DNA from 2 places in the Paracoccus sp. AK26 genome. Region 1 is predicted to be linked to the other one. Evidence: riboswitches for the same ligand, from Rfam matches in the RefSeq annotation. Region 1 holds a riboswitch; the other holds the start of a gene.
What was found. A riboswitch is a leader RNA that binds a small molecule or an ion and turns the genes downstream of it on or off. The one in region 1 is predicted to bind thiamine pyrophosphate.
Positions count from the first base shown of each region.

Region 1 (9,059 bases):
GATCGGGATCGGCATGGGCGGCGATGGACAGCGTGAGCGCCCCATGGGGCAGCCGTTCCAGCCGGTCGGGCCATTCGATCAGGCAGATCGCATCGGCCAACGCCTCGTCCAGGCCCAGTTCCGCCAGTTCCGACGGATCGGTGAGGCGATACAGGTCGGTGTGCCAGATCTCGGACCCCATCGGATCGGCATAGGTCTGGACCAGGGTGAAGGTGGGGCTTGGCACATCCTCGGCCGCGTCGCCCTGGCGGGCGCGGATGAAGGCGCGGGCGAAATGGGTCTTGCCGGCGCCCACCGGCCCGTCCAGCAGGATCGTCTGCCCCGGCCGGGTCGTGGCAGCCAGCATCCGCGCCAGGGCGGCGGTCAGGTCTTCATCGGCGATCAGGCGCATTGTCATGGCCTTGTTCTAGCGGCTTCGTCGGGCGGGGGGAACCATCCGTGAACGGCGCCCGTGGCATGTGGCGGCAAAGCCGCTAAACTACGACCAAGGAAAAGGAGGCCCCGATGTTCCGCACTGCCCTTGCCCTGACGCTTGCCCTTGCCGGTCCCGCCCTTGCCACGCAGGAATATATCCTGCCCACCCTGTTCGATGTGACGGGCGTCGCTTCCGATGACGTGCTGAACATCCGGGCCGAACCCAATGCCAAGGCAGCCATCATCGGCACCCTGGCCCCTGACGCCTTCCGGATCGAGGTGGTCGAGGAACGCCAGGGCTGGGCACGGGTCAACACGGGCGAGGGGTCGGGCTGGGTCTCGGCGCGCTATCTGGCCTATCGCACCGATGTCTGGCAGCCGGGGGAACTGCCGCCCGCCTTCCGCTGCCTGGGGACCGAGCCTTTCTGGGACGCCAAGGTGGAAGGCGGCGATCTGGTCCTGCGCAGCCCCGACGATCAGGCGGGCGACCGCCGTCCGGTGCAGGGCGTGCTGGACAGCGGCATCTTCCGCGATCCGTCGAGGGTGGTCGTGGCGCGGGACATGACGCTGTTCTCGCATCCCCAGATCTGTTCGGACGGGATGTCGGACCGGCTGTTCGGGCTGGCGGCAACGCTGGTGCTGCATGGGGAACAGCCGTCCCTGCTGTCGGGCTGCTGCACGATCCAGCCGTAAGGGGCGTGATGCGGGGCTAGTTCAGCCCCAGCACGTCCTGCATGTCGTATTCGCCCGGTCCCTTGTCCTGGCCCCAGATCGCCGCGCGGATCGCGCCGCGCGCGAAGATCGCCCGGTCGGTCGCCAGATGGCGCAGGACGATCCGTTCGCCCTCGCCCGCGAAGATCACGTCATGTTCGCCCACCACGTCGCCGCCCCGGATGGCCGCAAAGCCGATGCTGCCGGGCTCGCGCGCGCCGGTGATGCCTTCGCGCGCGGGCGTGCGCAGTTCGGCCAGCGTCCTGCCGCGCCCTTCGGCGGCGGCCTCGCCCAGCATCAGCGCGGTGCCCGAGGGCGCATCGACCTTGTGGCGGTGATGGGCCTCGACCACTTCGATATCCCACTCGGTCCCCAGGGCGGCGGCGACCTTGCGGGTCAGGCCAACCAGCAGGTTCACGCCCAGGCTCATGTTGCCGGCACGAATGATGGGCGCATGGCGGGCGGCGGCCTTGAGGTAATCCAGATGCGCCTGTTCCAGACCGGTGGTGCCGATCACATGGACCGCGCGGGCCTGCGCGGTCAGTTCGGCAAAGGCGACCGTGGCGGCAGGGGCGGTGAAATCGATCACCGCCTGCGCCTGCGCGATGACCGCCACCGCATCGTCGCTGACCGTCACGCCGACCGGCGCCCCGCCCAGGCATTCGCCCACGTCACGGCCGATCCAGGGATGGCCCGCGCGTTCCAACGCGCCCGCCAGCCGCACCTCTGGGTGCTCGGCGATCAGGCGGACCAGCATCCGCCCCATCCGCCCCGAGGCGCCGGTGACGACGATCCCCGGCAGGGCGGGCGCGTCCGTGTTCTGCAAATCGCTCATGGGGCCTCCGGTGTTTTCCCGCCTCATATCCCGTTGCGGCGCGCCCCGCGACCCCCTACATCGGGACGCATGGCACAGAACCGTTTTTCCCATGGCTCCGGCCCCTCGCAGCGGCAGCTTCGCGTGGGCGAGCTGATCCGCCGCACCCTGTCCGACGTCCTGTTGCGCGCCGACGTGCATGACCCGGACCTGAACCGCCATTCGATCACCGTCGGCGAGGTCCGCACCTCGCCCGACCTGAAGGTGGCGACAGCCTATGTGCTTCCCTTGGGTGGCAACGACGCCGAGGAGGCCCTGGCCGCCCTGCGCCGCAATTCGGCCGAGCTGCGCCACCTGGTCGCCAAGGCGATGACGCTGAAATACGCGCCGCAACTGCGTTTCCAGCTGGACGAGACCTTTGACCGCCTGGACGACACCCGCCGCCTGTTCGCCGACGAACGCGTCCGCCGCGACGTGGAAGGCGTGGACGAGGACGGCGATGAGGATTGACCTGCGCCCCCTGGGCGTGGCGGTCGGAATGCTGTTCGCGATAACGATCCCGGCATCGGCCGATGGCTGCGGCCGCATGACCCAGGACGGACAGGGCTATGTCGTCTGCGAGGTCTCGGCCGCGCAGGAACCCGCGCTGCGCTTGTGGCAGGACGGTGCGGACGGCCAGCCGCTGCGCAATTTCGCCAATGTCCGCGCGACCCTGGGGCAGGGCGAGAGCCTGGCCTTCGCGATGAATGCGGGGATGTATCACGCCGATTACCGGCCCGTGGGGCTGCTGGTCATCGACGGGGTGGAGTTGCAACCCATTGTCACGGGGGCCAGCAACGACAATTTCGGGATGCTGCCGAACGGCGTCTTCTGCACGGGCGGGGCGCGGCCCTTCCAGGTCATCGAAAGCCGCGCCTTTGCCGAAGCCCGTCCCGATTGCCGCCTTGCCACGCAGTCCGGGCCGATGCTGGTCATCGACGGCGACCTGCATCCGCGCTTCCTGGTCGATTCCGACAGCCGCTATGTCAGGAACGGCGTCGGCGTCTCGCCCGATGGGCAGACGGCATGGTTCGCGATATCGGACCGCGCCGTCACCTTCCACGAGTTTGGCCGCCTGTTCCGCGACGGGCTTGGGGTTCGTGATGCGCTTTATTTCGACGGCTCGATCAGCCGGCTTTACGCACCGGGGGTGAACCGGGCAGATTTCGGGCGTTCGCTGGGGCCGATCATCGGACTGGTCGAAAGCGCTGGGTGATCTGGGCCGGTTGACCTTGCGCGGGCGGCTGGCTATGCCGCCGCCTTCGCTTTACGGGGGAACCGATGGCACGCAAGAAGGGCCGCGACATCAATGGCTGGCTGATCGTGGACAAGCCTGCGGGCGTGACCTCGACCGCGGTGGTGGCCAAGGTCCGCTGGGCGCTTGACGCGAAGAAGGCGGGCCATGCGGGCACGCTGGACCCCGACGCGACCGGCGTCCTGGCCGTCGCCTTGGGCGAGGCCACCAAGACTGTCGCCACCGTCACCGACGCGCTGAAATGCTATGACTTCACGGTCAACTGGGGCGCCGAGACCACGACCGACGACGCCTCGGGCGATGTGGTCCGGACCTCGGACCGCCGTCCCGATCGCGCCGCGATCGAAGCCGCGCTGCCCGCCTTCACCGGCAACATCATGCAGGTTCCCCCGGCCTTCTCCGCCGTCAAGGTCGATGGCGAACGCGCCTATGAGCTGGCGCGCGAGGGCGAGGACCTGGATCTAGCCGCGCGTCCCCTATGGGTGCAAAGTCTTGCCTTGCTGGATTGCGACAAAGACACCGCGCGGCTGGAGATGATCTGCGGCAAGGGCGGCTATGTCCGTTCCATCGCCCGCGACCTGGGCCGGGCGCTTGGCTGCCTGGGCCATGTGGCGCATCTGCGTCGCACCTGGTCGGGGCCGTTCGAGGCCGAGGGCGCCGTGCCCTTCGAAAGGATCGACCGCAGCGCGCAAGACTGGTTGGACAGCCAGCTTCTGCCGCTGGAGGTCGCGCTGGCCGACCTGCCCATGCTGCGCGCCACGCCGGAAGGCGCAGTGCGCATCCGCAACGGCAACCCTGGCCAGGTGACGGGCGCGGCGGAATGGGGCGATCTGGTCTGGGTCGCGGATGCCAAGGGTCCGGTCTGCATCGGCCGCTATCAGGGCGGGTTGGTGCAGCCGGAACGGGTCTTCAACCTCTAGCCCAGATAGGCGCGCAGCCCCGGCGGCGGGTTGTCCAGCAGCGGCCCGGTCGGCGCTGGCGGATGCGCCACGCCGTCATCCACGAGGATCGTCCACGGCGCGAAGCTGCGGGCGTCGTCGGGGTCATGCGTGACCATCAGCACCGTGGCATCGGTTCGGTCGGCGATGCGGGCCAGCAGGGCCAGCATCTCCCCCTTCAAGGCCGGGCCAAGCGCCGCGAAGGGTTCGTCCAGCAGCAGCACGGGCCGCGCGCGCAGCAGGACGCGCGCCAGGGCCACGCGGCCTTGCTGGCCGCCCGACAGATTGGCGGGGCGGCGGGAGCCCATGCCTTCCAGCCCGACCTCGGCCAGCACCTGCGCCACGCGGGCGCGCTGCGCCTCCGACAGGCGCAGGTCGGGACGCAGGCCAAGGCCCACGTTCTGCCCGACGGTCAGATGCGGGAACAGGTTCTGGTCCTGGAACAGCATCGACACCGGCCGCCGGCCCGGCGGAAGGGCGGTGATATCCTGTCCATTCACGCGGATGCGGCCATGGTCTGGCGCCAGAAACCCCCCGACCAGCGACAACAGCGTGGATTTCCCTGACCCGGACGGGCCGATCACCGCCACCCGCGCGCCTTTGGGGACCGTCAGGTCTGCGGACAAGGCAAAGCTGCCGCGCGTGACGTGGATGCCGTCGAACTCAAGCAAGGCGGCCCCCACGGTCGAAGATCCAGAACAGGCCAAAGCTGATCGCCATCAGCAGCACCGCGCAGGCCGAGGCATCGTCCATGCGATAAGAGTTCATCAGCTGGAACAGTTGCAAGGGCAGGGTCGGCCGGTCGCTTGCAAACAATGTGATCACGCCCAAGTCCCCCATCGCCAGGGCCGCCGCCAGCCCGCCCGCAAAGCCCAGCGGCCGGGCCAGCCGGGGCAGGATCAGATAGCGCAGTCGCGCCAGCCCGCGCAGATCCAGCGAATCGGCCAGCCGCCCGTAATCCCGATGCAGCGTCCGCGTGGCGGGAATCAGCGCCCGCAACCCGAAGGGCAGGGCCATCACCGCATTGATCGCCACCGTCACGGGCAGCGCAAGCGCCTGTGGCAGGAACCAGCCGCGCAGCAGGATGAACAGCCCCGTGCCCAGCACCAGGGGCGAGGCGATCAGCGGCAGCATCCCCGCCGTTTCCACCCATCGCATCCGCCCGCGCGCCAGCGCCAAGGCAAGGGTCAGCGACAAGGCCAGCGCCAGCAGGGCCGAGATCAGCGCCATGACCACCGACCGCCCGGCCGCCTGCCATACCTCGGGCGGCAGGTCGGGGATCTGCGGCAGCCCGCGTGCGATCACGGCAGTCATGGGCCAGATCAGGAAGCCCGCGGCCATTGTGATCACAGCCATGTCGCTGATCCGGTTCCATCCGCCGGGCGCGGCGGGCATGTGGTCCGTATCCAGCCCCGCGCCGAAACCCGCCGGAACCGCGATCCACCGCGCCAGGGCCATCGCCGCCACGCAGATGCCGATCTGCACCAGCCCCAGGCTAGCCGCCCGCCCCAAGTCGAAGTCGAAGCGGAAGGCCTGGTAGATTGCCAGTTCCACCGTGGTCGCGCGCGGCCCCCCGCCAAGGGCCAAGGCCACGGTGAAGCTGGTCAGGCAGACCAGGAACACCGCCAGCCAGACGCCGGGCAGCACCGCCCGCAGCATCGGCCGTTCCAGATGCCGCGCCACGTCGCGGGGGCCAAAGCCCAGCGACGCGGCCAGCCGGAAGCGTTCGGCGGGGATGGCCTGCCAGCCTTGCAGGATCAGCCGCACGGACAGGGGCAGGTTGAAGAACACATGCGCCAGGATCACGCCCTGCCAGCCATAGATCGAAACCTCGGGCAGGCCCGCTAGGCGCAGGGCCTCGTTGATCGCGCCGTTGCGGCCAAAGACCGCGACCAGCCCCATGATCGCCACGATCACCGGCAGGATGAAGGGCGCGCCCAGCAGCGTGACCAGGGCCGATCGCCCCGGAAAACGCCGCCGCGCCAGGGCGCGGGCGACCGGCACGGCCAGCAGCGCCGACAGCGTGGCCGACAATGCCGCCTGCCACAGCGTGAACCAGACCGCGCGCCAGTCCCAGGGACCAAGGCCCGCCAGGCCCTGCGCGGCCCAGGCGACCGCCGCCAGCGTCCCCAGGATCAGCGCCGCCAGCGCCGTTGCGGCAAGCGCGCCCCCGGCCTCGGCCCGGGTCAGCGCGAGAATGCCTGAAGCCATTCGTCAAGTGCCGGCTGGCGCAGGGCTTCTGCCTCGTCCTCGCTATAGAACAGGGTCTTTCCGGGGCGGGGCAGGTCGCGCATCACCTGGGGCCACTGGTCCTGGGGCAGCTTGGCGGGCAGCGACCAGTTGGCCAGCGGAATGGTCGCCTGAAACCCGGGTGTCAGGATCCAGTCCATGAAGGCTTGTGCCAGTTCCGGCTGGTCAGTGGTGCGGACTTGGGCCGCGACCTCGGCCATGAAGTAATGGCCTTCGGGGAAGATCGTGGCCTTCTTGGTCACGTCATCCTCGGCTGCGATGTGATAGGCGGGCGAGGTGGTATAGGACAGGACCATGTCGGCCTCTCCTTCCGTGAACATCCCGTAGGATTCGGACCAGCCCTTGGTCACGGTCAGCACCTTGGGGGCAAGCTTAGCCCAGGCGTCGGGTGCCTGGTCGCCATAGACCGACTTCACCCACAAGAGCAGCGCCAGGCCGCTGACCGAAGACCGCGGATCCTGGATCACGATCTTCAGGTCGTCGGGGGCCTCCAGCAGTTCGGCGAAACTGGCAGGCGGATTTTCCAGCCGGGTTTCGTCATAGACAAAGGCCGTCTCGCCCCAGTTATAGGGCAGGAAGATGTCGTCGGTCCATCCGATCGGCAGCGACAGGCCGGTCGTGTCCTGCCCGTGCGGCGCGAAAAGGCCAGATGCCCGGGCACGGGCGGTCACGTCGGTGTTCAGGCCGAAGACGATGTCGGCCTCGGTCCGTTCGCCCTCCATCAGGATGCGCGACAATTCGTCCCCTGTGACGAAGCGCAGGTCGCAGTTGCAGAAGGCCTCGAACCCTTCCTCGATCTTCGGGCCGGGGCCCCATTCGCTGGTGATGGATTCGCCCGCATAGACGGTCAGGACGGGCTTGTCCTGCGCCATGGCCGGGGCCGCCGCCAGCAGGGCAAGCATCAGGGGCAGTTTCATCGCTGTATCCTTTCCACAAGTGGTTCGAAAGAAAGGACAGCGTCACCTTCCCTCCGCCGGTGTTAGCCGGATCAGGTTCAACGGGTCCGCTTTCGCGTCTCAGCCGGATGGCCCCCCGAGGTGCCTTTGAATGTAGGGATTTCGCAGCAGCCCGCAAGCGGCTAGAAACGCCGCCATGACGAAGGACATGACCGACCAGCCCACGCCGATGATGGCGCAGTATCTGGCGATCCGGGACGCCAATCCCGGCGCCCTGCTGTTCTATCGCATGGGCGATTTCTACGAGATGTTCTTCGACGACGCCGTGGCCGCGGCCGCCGCCCTGGACATCGCGCTGACCAAGCGCGGCACCCATGGGGGCGAACCCATTCCGATGTGCGGCGTGCCGGTCCATGCGGCCGAAGGCTATCTGCTGACGCTGATCCGCAAGGGCTTTCGCGTGGCCATTGCCGAGCAGATGGAGGATCCGGCCGAGGCGAAGAAGCGCGGGTCGAAATCCGTGGTTGCCCGCGACGTGGTGCGGCTGGTGACGCCCGGCACCCTGACCGAGGAATCGCTGCTGGAGGCGCGGCGCCACAACTATCTGGCGGCCTTCGCCCAGGTGCGCGAGGATTGCGCGCTGGCCTGGGTGGATATCTCGACCGGCGTCTTCCAGGTGATGGATTGCGCCCATGCCCGGCTTGCCCCGGAACTGGCGCGCCTTGCGCCCCGCGAATTGCTGGCCTGCGACGGGTCGGGATTGGACGATCTGGCGGCGGATGCGGGGGCGGCGCTGACGGACCTGCACGCAAGCGCCTTCGACAGCGCGGCCGGCGCACGGCGGCTTTGCGCGCTTTACGGCGTGGAGACGCTGGATGGCTTCGGATCGTTCACCCGCGCCGAACTGGCGGCCATGGGCGCCATCGTCGATTACCTGGACCTGACGCAGAAGGGGAAGCTGCCCCTGCTGCGCCCGCCGGTGCGCGAACGGGCGGGCGGGGCGATGGGGATCGACTCGGCGACCCGACGCAACCTGGAACTGACCCAGGCCCTGTCGGGCGGGCGCGAAGGCTCGCTTCTGGCGGCCATCGACCGGACGGTGACGGCTGCGGGCGCGCGGCTGCTGGAACGGCGCATCAGCGCCCCGTCCCGCGACCTGGCGCTGATCCATGCGCGCCATGACGCGGTGGCGATGCTGGTCGATGATCCCCGCCTGACGGGCGATCTGCGAACGGCGCTGTCGCGCGTGCCTGACATGGACCGCGCCTTGTCCCGGTTGGCGCTGGACCGAGGCGGGCCGCGCGATCTGGCGGCGATCCGGGCGGGCCTGGCGCAGGGCGCGGCCATCGCGGCGCGGCTGCCCGTCGATGCCGCGCCGGTGCTGGCGGATGCCGCGCGCGACCTGACGGGGCATGATGACCTGATCCGGCTGCTGGACGATGCGCTGGTGGCCGAACCGCCGCTGCTGGCGCGTGACGGCGGCTTTGTTGCAAGCGGCTATGACGCCGACCTGGACCAGACCCGCCGGTTGCGCGACGAAGGCCGGGGCGTGATCGCCGGGATGCAGGCCGATTATGCGGCGCTTGCCGGGGTGCAAAGCCTGAAGATCAAGCACAACAACGTGCTGGGCTATTTCATCGAGACAACCGCCACCCATGCCGAACGCATGATGGCCCCGCCGCTGAACGCGACCTTTATCCACCGCCAGACCACCGCCAACCAGATCCGCTTCACCACGGTCG
Region 1 covers NZ_CP041041.1:104,332-113,390, forward strand. The annotation lists gene tsaE (tRNA (adenosine(37)-N6)-threonylcarbamoyltransferase complex ATPase subunit type 1 TsaE) at 1-391, opposite strand, end outside; gene FIU66_RS00460 (COG3650 family protein) at 505-1,107, shown strand; gene dapB (4-hydroxy-tetrahydrodipicolinate reductase) at 1,124-1,960, opposite strand; gene rbfA (30S ribosome-binding factor RbfA) at 2,030-2,449, shown strand; gene FIU66_RS00475 (phosphodiester glycosidase family protein) at 2,439-3,194, shown strand; gene truB (tRNA pseudouridine(55) synthase TruB) at 3,260-4,153, shown strand; gene thiQ (thiamine ABC transporter ATP-binding protein) at 4,150-4,842, opposite strand; gene FIU66_RS00490 (thiamine/thiamine pyrophosphate ABC transporter permease ThiP) at 4,835-6,382, opposite strand; gene FIU66_RS00495 (thiamine ABC transporter substrate binding subunit) at 6,358-7,338, opposite strand; TPP riboswitch at 7,370-7,466, opposite strand; gene mutS (DNA mismatch repair protein MutS) at 7,526-9,059, shown strand, end outside.

Region 2 (9,059 bases), on a different replicon from region 1:
GGACATAGCGCGTATAGGCCAGGTTCTGCGGCGCCTCGGCGGTGGCGGCCAGGGCGTCCGGGGTGATCCCGGCGCGGCCGCACAGGTCCAGGTGCAGCCGCATCTCGGTCTCCAGCAGGGCATGGACGGTGGCGGAACAGGCGCGTATCTCGGCCAGGCTGCCCGCCTTGGTCACGGCCAGGGACCAGGCGCGGGCGAAATGGACAAGGAACAGGTAGTCCTGCGCCAGATAGGCCAGGAAGGCCCCGCGCGGCAGGCGGCCATCGGCCAGGGCGGTGACAAAGGGCGCGCGGACATAGGCGTCCCAATCCGGCGCGCCCGCACGCCAGAGGGGAAAGCAGGTGCCATAGCTCATGCGCCCGGATCCGTGGCCAGGGCCCCGACGGGCAGCACGGTGTCGATCAGGCCCGCGTCGCGCAGAAAGGCCTCGAACCGGGCATAGCGGGCGTGATCGACCGCGCCGGGGCTTTGGGAAAAGCGCGGCAGCGTGTCGGCCCAGGCCTGGCGGTTCAATTCGTCGTCCAGGTCGGGATGGGCCTCGCGGAAGACCTGCCAGGCCTTTTCGGGGTGGTTCAGGATGTAATGCGCGCCCCGTTCCATCGCGGCAACGAAGCGGGCGGTGGCGTCGGGGTCCATCGTCTGCGGATTGGCCAGCAGGATCAGTTCGTCATAGGCGGGGATGCCCTGTTCCTCGACGAACAGGCAGCGGCCCTCGGCCCCTTCCAGCCGCATCTGCGTCAATTCGAAATTGCGGAAACCGCCAAGGGTGGCGTCCACCTGGCCCGACATCAGCGCGGGCGACAGCGACCAGCCCACATTGACCAGTTCCACGTCGTCCAGCGTCAGGCCGGCGCGGTCCAGCATCGCGCCCATCAGCGCCGTTTCCATGCCCGGCACGGAATAGCCGACCTTGCGGCCCTTCAGGTCGGCGACCCCCTGCACCGGCCCGTCGGCCATCACCGTCAGGCAGTTCAGCGGCGTGGCGACAAGGGTGGCGACGCGGGTCAGGGGCAGGCCCTCGTGGACCTGCAGATGCAGTTGCGGCTGATATCCCACCGCCAGATCCACCTGTCCCGAGGCCAGCATCCGCGGCGGATCCGCCGGATCGGCGGGGGCGGCGATATCGACCGTCAGACCGGCATCGGCAAAGAAGCCCAGTTCCTGCGCCACGATGATGGGCGCGTGGTCGGGGTTCACGAACCAGTCCAGCATCAGCGACAGATCCTGGGCGGCGGCGGGCCCGCCGGACAGCAGGCCAAGGGTCAGGGCAAGGGGTTTCATGCGGGGTCTCCAAGGGCGATCAGGGCAATCTCGCCCGGCCAGTGCTGGCGCAGGCGGTCGGCGGCGGTCCAGGCGCGCAGCCCTGACCGGCAGGCCAGGACGACCCGCTGGCCCTCGGCGGGACGCAGGCCGTCGGGCTGGCGCAAGGCGTGCGGAACGAAGGGATGCGGGGCCTCGTCGGGGCCGCGCAGATCCACGGCCAGGTCGCCGGGGCGCAGCTGGCTTGTGGCGATGAAGCGGTGGCCGGTGGCGGGTTCCGGCGCGCCGTCAAAGCGGAAGCTGGCCGGGCGCAGGCCGTCAAAGCGGATCATCTGCCCCAGGGGCGAGGGGCGCAGCCCCAGCAGCACCGCAAGCGCCATCTGCGCCTGCAACGCGCCGATCAGCCCCGCCATCGGACCCATCACCCCCGCCGTGGCGCAATTGCCCGCCTGCGCCGGCAGATCCGGGAACACCGCCCGGACCGAGGGCGCGGTGCCGCAAAAGCCGCCCGCGAAGCCCTCGATCCGCAGGACGGATGCCGCGATCAGCGGGCGTTTCGCGCCCAGGCAGGCATCCGACATGGCATAGGTCGCGGCAAAGCTGTCGGCGCAATCCATGACCACGTCGGCGGGCGCCACCAGGTCCGGCGCATTGGCCGGGTCCAGCCGCGCGACAAGTGGCGCGACGGTCGTGTCGGGGTTCAGCGCGGCCATTTCCAGGGCGGCGGCCAGCGCCTTGGGCTGGCCGATGTGTCGGCCATAGATCGGCTGGCGGTGCAGGTTGGAAACCTCGGCCCGGTCGGGATCGACAAGGGTGATGCGGCCGACGCCCGCGCCCACCAGGTATTGCAGCACAGGGATGCCCAGGGCGCCCGCGCCGACCACCAGCACATGGGCCGCGGCAAGCCGGGCCTGGCCCGCGTCCCCGATCTGCGGCAGGACGGCCTGGCGGGCATATCTCATGCGATGTCCAGCCATTCGCGGACCCGCGCGTCGGGGTCGGGGTTCAGGGTGATGTCGGTCACGGCGGCCACCACGTCCGCGCCTGCCGCGATGGCCAGCCGGGCGCGGTGCGGCGTCAGCCCGCCGATGGCGCAAAGCGGCAGGTCCCCGATCCGCGCCTTCCACCGGGTCAGCTTCTCGACGCCTTGGCTGTGCCATTTCATCTGCTTCAGGATCGTCGGCCAGACCGGCCCAAGCGCCACGTAATCGGGGCGGCAGTCCAGGGCGCGGTCCAGTTCAGCCTCGTCATGGGTCGAGATCCCCATTCGCAGCCCGGCGGCGCGGATCGCGGGCAGGTCGGCCCTGTCCAGATCCTCTTGCCCCAGGTGGACGAAGTCGCAGCCCAGGTCGATCGCCAGCCGCCAGTGGTCGTTGACGACCAGGATCGCGCCGTGCTTGCGGCACAGGTCCCGGGCGCGGGCGATCTGGTCGCGCAGGTCGCCTTCGGGCCGGTCCTTGGCGCGAAGCTGAACCAGCCTGACGCCCAGCGGCAGGACGCGGGCGATCCAGTCGGCGCTGTCCAGCACGGGATAGAAGCGCGGCAGCGTCACAGGAAGGCCCTTCCGATCACGGGGGTCGAGGGGACGGCCATGTCGGTCCGCTCCATCGGGTCGGCCAGGCAGGCTTCGCGCCCGGCGCGGATGGCGGCGGCCATGGCACCGGCCATCGCGGCGGGATCGCCTGCGCGGGCCACGGCGCTGTTCAGCAGCACCGCGTCAAAGCCCATCTCCATCGCCGCAGCGGCATGGCTGGGCAGGCCTATGCCCGCATCGATGACCAGGGCCACGTCGGGAAATGCCGCCCGCAGCGCCCGCAGCCCATGCGGGTTGTTCAGCCCCAGGCCCGACCCGATGGGCGCGCCCCAGGGCATCAGCACTTGGCAGCCCGCCTCCAGCAGGCGTTCGCAGACCACCAGATCCTCGGTGCAATAGGGAAAGACCTTGAAGCCCTCGGCGGACAGGATCCGCGCGGCCTCGACCAGGCCGAAGACATCGGGTTGCAATGTGTCGGTGTTGCCGATCACCTCCAGCTTGATCCAGTCGGTGCCGAAGACCTCGCGGGCCATCCGGGCGGTCGTCACGGCCTCGCGCGCGGTGTGGCAGCCTGCGGTGTTGGGCAGCAGGGTCACGCCCAGCGACTGGATCAGCGCCCAGAAATCCTGCCCGCCGCCGCTTTCGCGGCGCAGCGACACGGTGGCCACGCCCGCGCCCGACCGGGCGAAGGCGTCGGCCAGCACCTTGGGCGAGGGATATCCCGCCGTGCCCAGCATCAGCGCGCTGTCGACGGTGGTGCCGTAGAAGACGGGCATCGGTCAGCCCCCCTGCATGGGCGCAAGCGCCTCGATCGCGTCGCCGTCGCGGAGGGGCGTGGTTTCGCGCAAGGTGGCGGGGACGAAGTGGCCGTTCAGCGCGGTGGCGATGCGGCCGGTCAGGCCGGCCTCGGCCAGGGCTTGGGCCAGGGTGGCGGCGCTGCTGTCCTGCGGGGTGCCGTTAATCGTGATCCGCATCCATGAACTCCGGTCTGGTCTGGTGTTGAAGGTGATCGGCCACCATGCGGGCGACGGCAGGGGCCAGCAGGAAGCCGTGACGGTAAAGGCCGTTGGCGTGGATGACGCCCCCCATCCGGCGGATGCGGGGCAGGTTGTCGGGAAAGGCCGGGCGGGCGTCGGCGCCCAGTTCCAGCACCTCGGCCTCGGCCAGGGCGGGATGCAGGGCGAAACCCGCCGACAGCAGTTCCAGCACCGCCCGCGCCGTGGGCGGGCCGCGCCGGTCGCTTTCCAGCATGGTCGCGCCCAGCATGAAGACCCCGTCGCCGCGCGGGACCACGTAAAGCGGCATCCGGGGATGCAGCAGGCGGACGGGGCGTGACAGCGCGATCTCGGGGCAGCGGATCACGACCATCTCTCCGCGCACGCCGCGCAGGTCGCGCAGCGCGTCGCGGGCGGACAGGCCCCGGCAGTCGATGACCTGACCCGCGACGCTGTCGGTCCGCCCCAGACGGTCGGACAGGATTGCCAGGGCCCGGCGCGGGTCCAGATGCGCCTCGTCCGCGAAGAACAGCGCACGGGCGAAGCGGCCCGCAAGGTCGGGCTCAAGCGCGGCGATGCCTTCGGCGTCCAGCATCCGGTGGCCCCGGCTGCGCCGGGCAAAGCGGTCAAGCGCCGCCGCATCGCGCGACAGGCTGACGACCAGCGTGCCGTTGCGCGCGACCGGAACCCCCTGGGCCTGCCACCAGTCGGCGGCACCCAGGCCGTGGCGGGTGACGGCTTCCTCGGCGCTTTCGCCCTCGCACCAAGGGGCCAGCATCCCGCCCGCCCACCAGGAACAGGCCCGCGGGCCGGGGCCTTCGTCGCGCACCGCCACGGAGATGCCGCGCCCTTGCAGTTCCGTGGCGACGCAAAGGCCCATCACGCCCCCGCCGATGACCGTGACGCTCATGCGGCGGCCCCCGCGCGGCGGGGCCAGAGCGCGTGGAAATGATGCACCGGCCCGTTGCCCCCGCCGATCGCCAGATCGTCCGCGGCCCGGATCGCCCCGTGCAGCCAGCCATGCGCCCGCCCCACGGCATCCGCCACGGGCAGCCCCTGAGCCAGCCCCGCCGCGATGGCCGATGACAGGGTGCAGCCCGTCCCATGCGTGTTCCGCGTGCCGATCCGGGGCGCGGTGAAGCGGGCGGAGCCGCCGGGGCCGATCAGGATGTCGGTGCAATGGGCACCGCTGGCGTGCCCCCCCTTCATCAGCACGTGCTGCGGTCCAAGCGCCCGCAGGGCCATGCCCTGCACCAGGGCCGCGGCCTCGGTCTCGGCCGGCTGGTCGCCCAGCAGCCGCGCGGCCTCGGGCAGGTTGGGCGTCAGGACATGGGCCAGGGGCAGCAGGTCGCGGACAAGGGCGGCGATGGATGCTTGGCCGGCCAGCACGTCGCCCGACTTGGCGATCATCACCGGGTCCAGCACGATGGGGACGGCGCAGTCGCGCAGGGCGTCCGCCACGGCGCGGGTCGCCTCGGGCGATCCGACCATGCCGATCTTGACGGCATGGACCGCGATGTCGTCCAGGACAGCCCGGATCTGCGCGGCGATCAGGTCGGGCGGCAGCGGGTGGACGGCGGTCACCGCGCGGGTGTTCTGCGCCGTCACCGCCGTGACGACGCTGGCGCCATAGCAGCCAAGGGCCGAGACGGTCTTCAGATCCGCCTGGAGGCCTGCGCCCCCGCCGCTGTCGGATCCGGCGATGGTCAAGACGGTCGGTGTCATATGCCCCCTTCCTTGTTCCGCGTGGCGGGTCATGGACAGGGGTGGAGTCGGCAGACGACGTGCGGCAACGGGCGGCACTGCCTGCCTATCCGTTCCCTCCGCCGGCATGACCCGGATCAGGTTCGATGGGTCGGTGCGCAATGCACCTCTCAGCCCCGCGACGGGACGCCCCAACGGATAGTGTTGCCCGCAGGCTAGCCGCCCCCAGGGCGAAGGTCCAGAGGGGTCTTGCATCCCCTTTTTGCAACGCAGGCGTGAAACATCTGGCCGATCCACGCGTTGGCGAAGATATGGTTTCGCTGCCCGGCCTCTCGGACCAGCCCGCTTTCACCGAAAGGAAACGCCGTGGTCGCCCTTGACGCAGACCTGCCGCGCAGGTCGCTGCACCCGCTTCACGCCATCCTGCTGTCCTTCCCGTTCCCGCTGTTCCTGGGAACGCTGGCCAGCGACATCGCCTATGCCCGCAGCTTCCAGATCCAGTGGTCGAACTTCGCCCAATGGCTGAACGCAGGCGGGCTGCTGGTTGGCGGCTTTGTCCTGCTGTGGGCGCTGATCGCGCTGTTCCCGCGCGCCAACCGGGGCGACCGGAAACGGCTGGTCTATTTCGTCCTGGTCCTGGCCATGTGGGTCCTGGGCTTCGTCAACGCCCTGGCCCATTCCAAGGACGCCTGGGCCATCATGCCCGAGGCCCTGTGGCTGTCCGGCGTTTCCGCCCTGCTGGCGCTTCTGGCGTCCTGGGTGGGTTTCAGCGGTTTTCACAGCAAGAGGTGGGCATGATGCGCGGCATCCTGATGATCTCGGCCCTGGCGGCGCTGCCGCTTTCGGCCACGGCGCAAGAGGTTGTGACCCAGGGCACCGAGGTCCGCCTGCCCGAGCCCCGGCGCGGGCTTCTGCCCGACATGGTGATCCCGCGCCCCGCGATGTGGGGCGACGACCTGCCCACCGTGCCCGAGGGTTATACGATCACGCCCATCGCCACCGACCTGGCGATCCCGCGCCAGACGCTGGTCTTGCCCAACGGCGACATCCTGGTGGCCGAGGGCAAGGGCCAGGGCGCGCCCGCCCTGCGGCCCAAGGACATCATCGCGGGCTTCATCAAGGCGCTTGGCAAAAGCCCGGTCAGCGGCGGCAACCGCCTGACCCTGCTGCGCGACGCCGATGGCGACGGTGCCTACGAGATGCAGGGGGTTTTTGCCGATGGGCTGAACTCGCCCTATGGCCTGGCGCAGATCGGGAACTTCATCTACGTGGCCAACCAGGACGCCGTGGTCCGCTTCGACTATACCGAGGGGCAGACCCAGGCCAGCGGCCCGCCCGTGACGCTGACAGACCTGCCCAAGGCGATCAACCACCACTGGACCAAGGCCATGACCGCCAGTGCCGACGGGCGGTTCCTGTATGTGGGCATCGGGTCCAACAGCAACATCACCGAACGGGGCATGGAGGCCGAGGAAGACCGCGCGATGATCTGGCAGATCGATGCCCAGACCGGCGCGCACCGCCCCTATGCCACCGGCCTGCGCAACCCGACCGCCCTGGCGATCCAGCCCGGAAGCGGCCAGCTTTGGTCCGTGGTCAACGAACGTGACGAGATCGGGCCGGATCTGGTCCCCGACTATCTGACAGCGGTGCAGGAAGGCGGCTTCTATGGCTGGCCCTTCAGCTATTGGGGCCAGACCGTCGATCCGCGCGCGCAGCCGCAGAACCCGGGCCTGGTGGCCGAGGCCATCACCCCCGATTACGCGCTTGGCGCCCATGTGGCGGCGCTTGGGGTCGCCTTTTCCGACCCGGTGATGGGCGGGGCCTTCGCCGAGGGTGCCTTCGTGGGGATGCACGGAAGCTGGAACCGCAGCGACCCCGTGGGCTACAAGGTGGTCTTCGTGCCCTTCAGGGACGGCCGCCCGGCGGGCGATCCCGTGGACTTCGTGTCGGGCTTTCTGGTCGATGCCGGCAACACGCGGGGCCGCCCGGTGGGTGTGACGCTGGATCCGCGCGGCGCGCTGATCGTGGCGGACGACCTGTCGAACACGGTCTGGCGGATCGCGCCCGACCAGCCCTAGATCGGCAAAAGGCCCCGCCGATGGCGGGGCCTTTCTGCATCCGTGAAGCCGTGGCTCAGGCCCGCTTGCGGCGGTGCGCCCAGGCCAGCAGGCCGAAGCCCGACAGCAGCAGCGGCATCCCGGCGGGCAGAGGAACGGGCGCGGGCTGCCGAACCTCGTCCCCCGGCAGGCGGCCTTCGCCCAGTCCGGTGAAGTGCAACTCGCTAAGGCCGTGGAAGCGGTCGGCGAAGACGCTGCCCTCGATATTGCCGCCGGTGGTCTGGACGCGGCTGCCATCGGCCAGGATCGCGCCGGCCGCGAACATGGCGTCGAAGATCACGTCGTCAAAGCCGATGAAGTTCCAGACGACCTTGCTGGCGGTATTGCGATCCTGCGCCTTGAAGGTCGATCCCAGCCGGAAGGTCTTGTCGGTCTGGGTGGCGCGGACGTTCACCACGACCCAGTCCACGTCCTTGCCCAGGTCAAAGCGAAAGTCGCGGTCGGCGCGGATGTCGGCCTCGGTCAGGGACAGGACGCCGATGCCGTCCGCCACGCCCGAGATGGAATAGGTGTTGGTCCGGTCATGGACCGACCCCTGGCGCACGACGCCGCTTGACGAAGCCGCCATCGATCCCAGCGTCGCGGCATAGTTGGACAGCGTCTGGACATAGCCGGCCGGGGCCGAGCCTTCGGCATAGGCGGATTTCGATCCGCCGCCGTTCATGTTCAGCTTGTCCAGCCCCTGGCCGGCCGCAGCGCTTCCGCCATTGTTGACATGAACCTGCGACTCCACCCGGCCCTTGACGATGAATTCGTCGTGGTCCGAGGCATCGCCCTTGCGGTTCATGTAAACGACGCTGCCGGCCTGGACCTTATAGTCGCCGCCCACAAGCGCGCGGCCATCGACATGGAAACCGGAACTGCCGGTCACGTCACCCTTGGTGACCAGGTTGAACTGGCGCAGCAGGTCGGTCGCGCCCAGCGTCGCGGCCTCGCCCGCTGAAACCGCCCCAAGAATGCAGCCGACAGATGCAGCAGCGAAAAAGCCAAGACGCATGATGGAAAAAACCCGAACCATGAAAACCACGATTTGCCTGCTATCCCACAGGCAGGGACCAGACAATTTGGCTAAATGGACAGTGACCCGAAAGCCACGCAACCCCCGCCCGCCGCTGGAGATTTCCACCGCATCCGCGGCCCGGCCATGCTAGGGATGGACCGCCGGCCGAAAGGAAACCGTCATGAACATCGAGAGCCTGATCGCGGCCTATGGCCTGCCCGCCGTGGGCATCGGCGCGGTGATCGAAGGGGAAACGGTTGTCATGGTGGGCGGCGCCATGGCGCGCCGCGGGCTTCTGGACAGGGACTGGCTGATCCTGGCCGCCGCGTCGGGGTCGTTCCTGGGGGACCAGGCCTGGTTCTTCCTGGGTCGCAGGTGGCGCGATCTGCCGCGGCTTCGCGCGCTTGCCGCCAGCCGGGGCTTTGCCAAGGCGCGCCGGGTCTTCG
Region 2 covers NZ_CP041042.1:36,391-45,449, reverse strand. The annotation lists gene FIU66_RS14135 (TenA family protein) at 1-355, opposite strand, end outside; gene FIU66_RS14130 (ABC transporter substrate-binding protein) at 352-1,281, opposite strand; gene FIU66_RS14125 (HesA/MoeB/ThiF family protein) at 1,278-2,222, opposite strand; gene FIU66_RS14120 (thiamine phosphate synthase) at 2,219-2,812, opposite strand; gene FIU66_RS14115 (thiazole synthase) at 2,809-3,570, opposite strand; gene thiS (sulfur carrier protein ThiS) at 3,574-3,768, opposite strand; gene FIU66_RS14105 (FAD-dependent oxidoreductase) at 3,752-4,699, opposite strand; gene thiD (bifunctional hydroxymethylpyrimidine kinase/phosphomethylpyrimidine kinase) at 4,696-5,514, opposite strand; TPP riboswitch at 5,591-5,697, opposite strand; gene FIU66_RS18195 (DUF2231 domain-containing protein) at 5,860-6,291, shown strand; gene FIU66_RS14095 (sorbosone dehydrogenase family protein) at 6,288-7,574, shown strand; gene FIU66_RS14090 (collagen-binding domain-containing protein) at 7,630-8,610, opposite strand; gene FIU66_RS14085 (DedA family protein) at 8,795-9,059, shown strand, end outside.
Region 2: another riboswitch for thiamine pyrophosphate. It lies ahead of thiD (bifunctional hydroxymethylpyrimidine kinase/phosphomethylpyrimidine kinase); the one in region 1 lies ahead of FIU66_RS00495 (thiamine ABC transporter substrate binding subunit).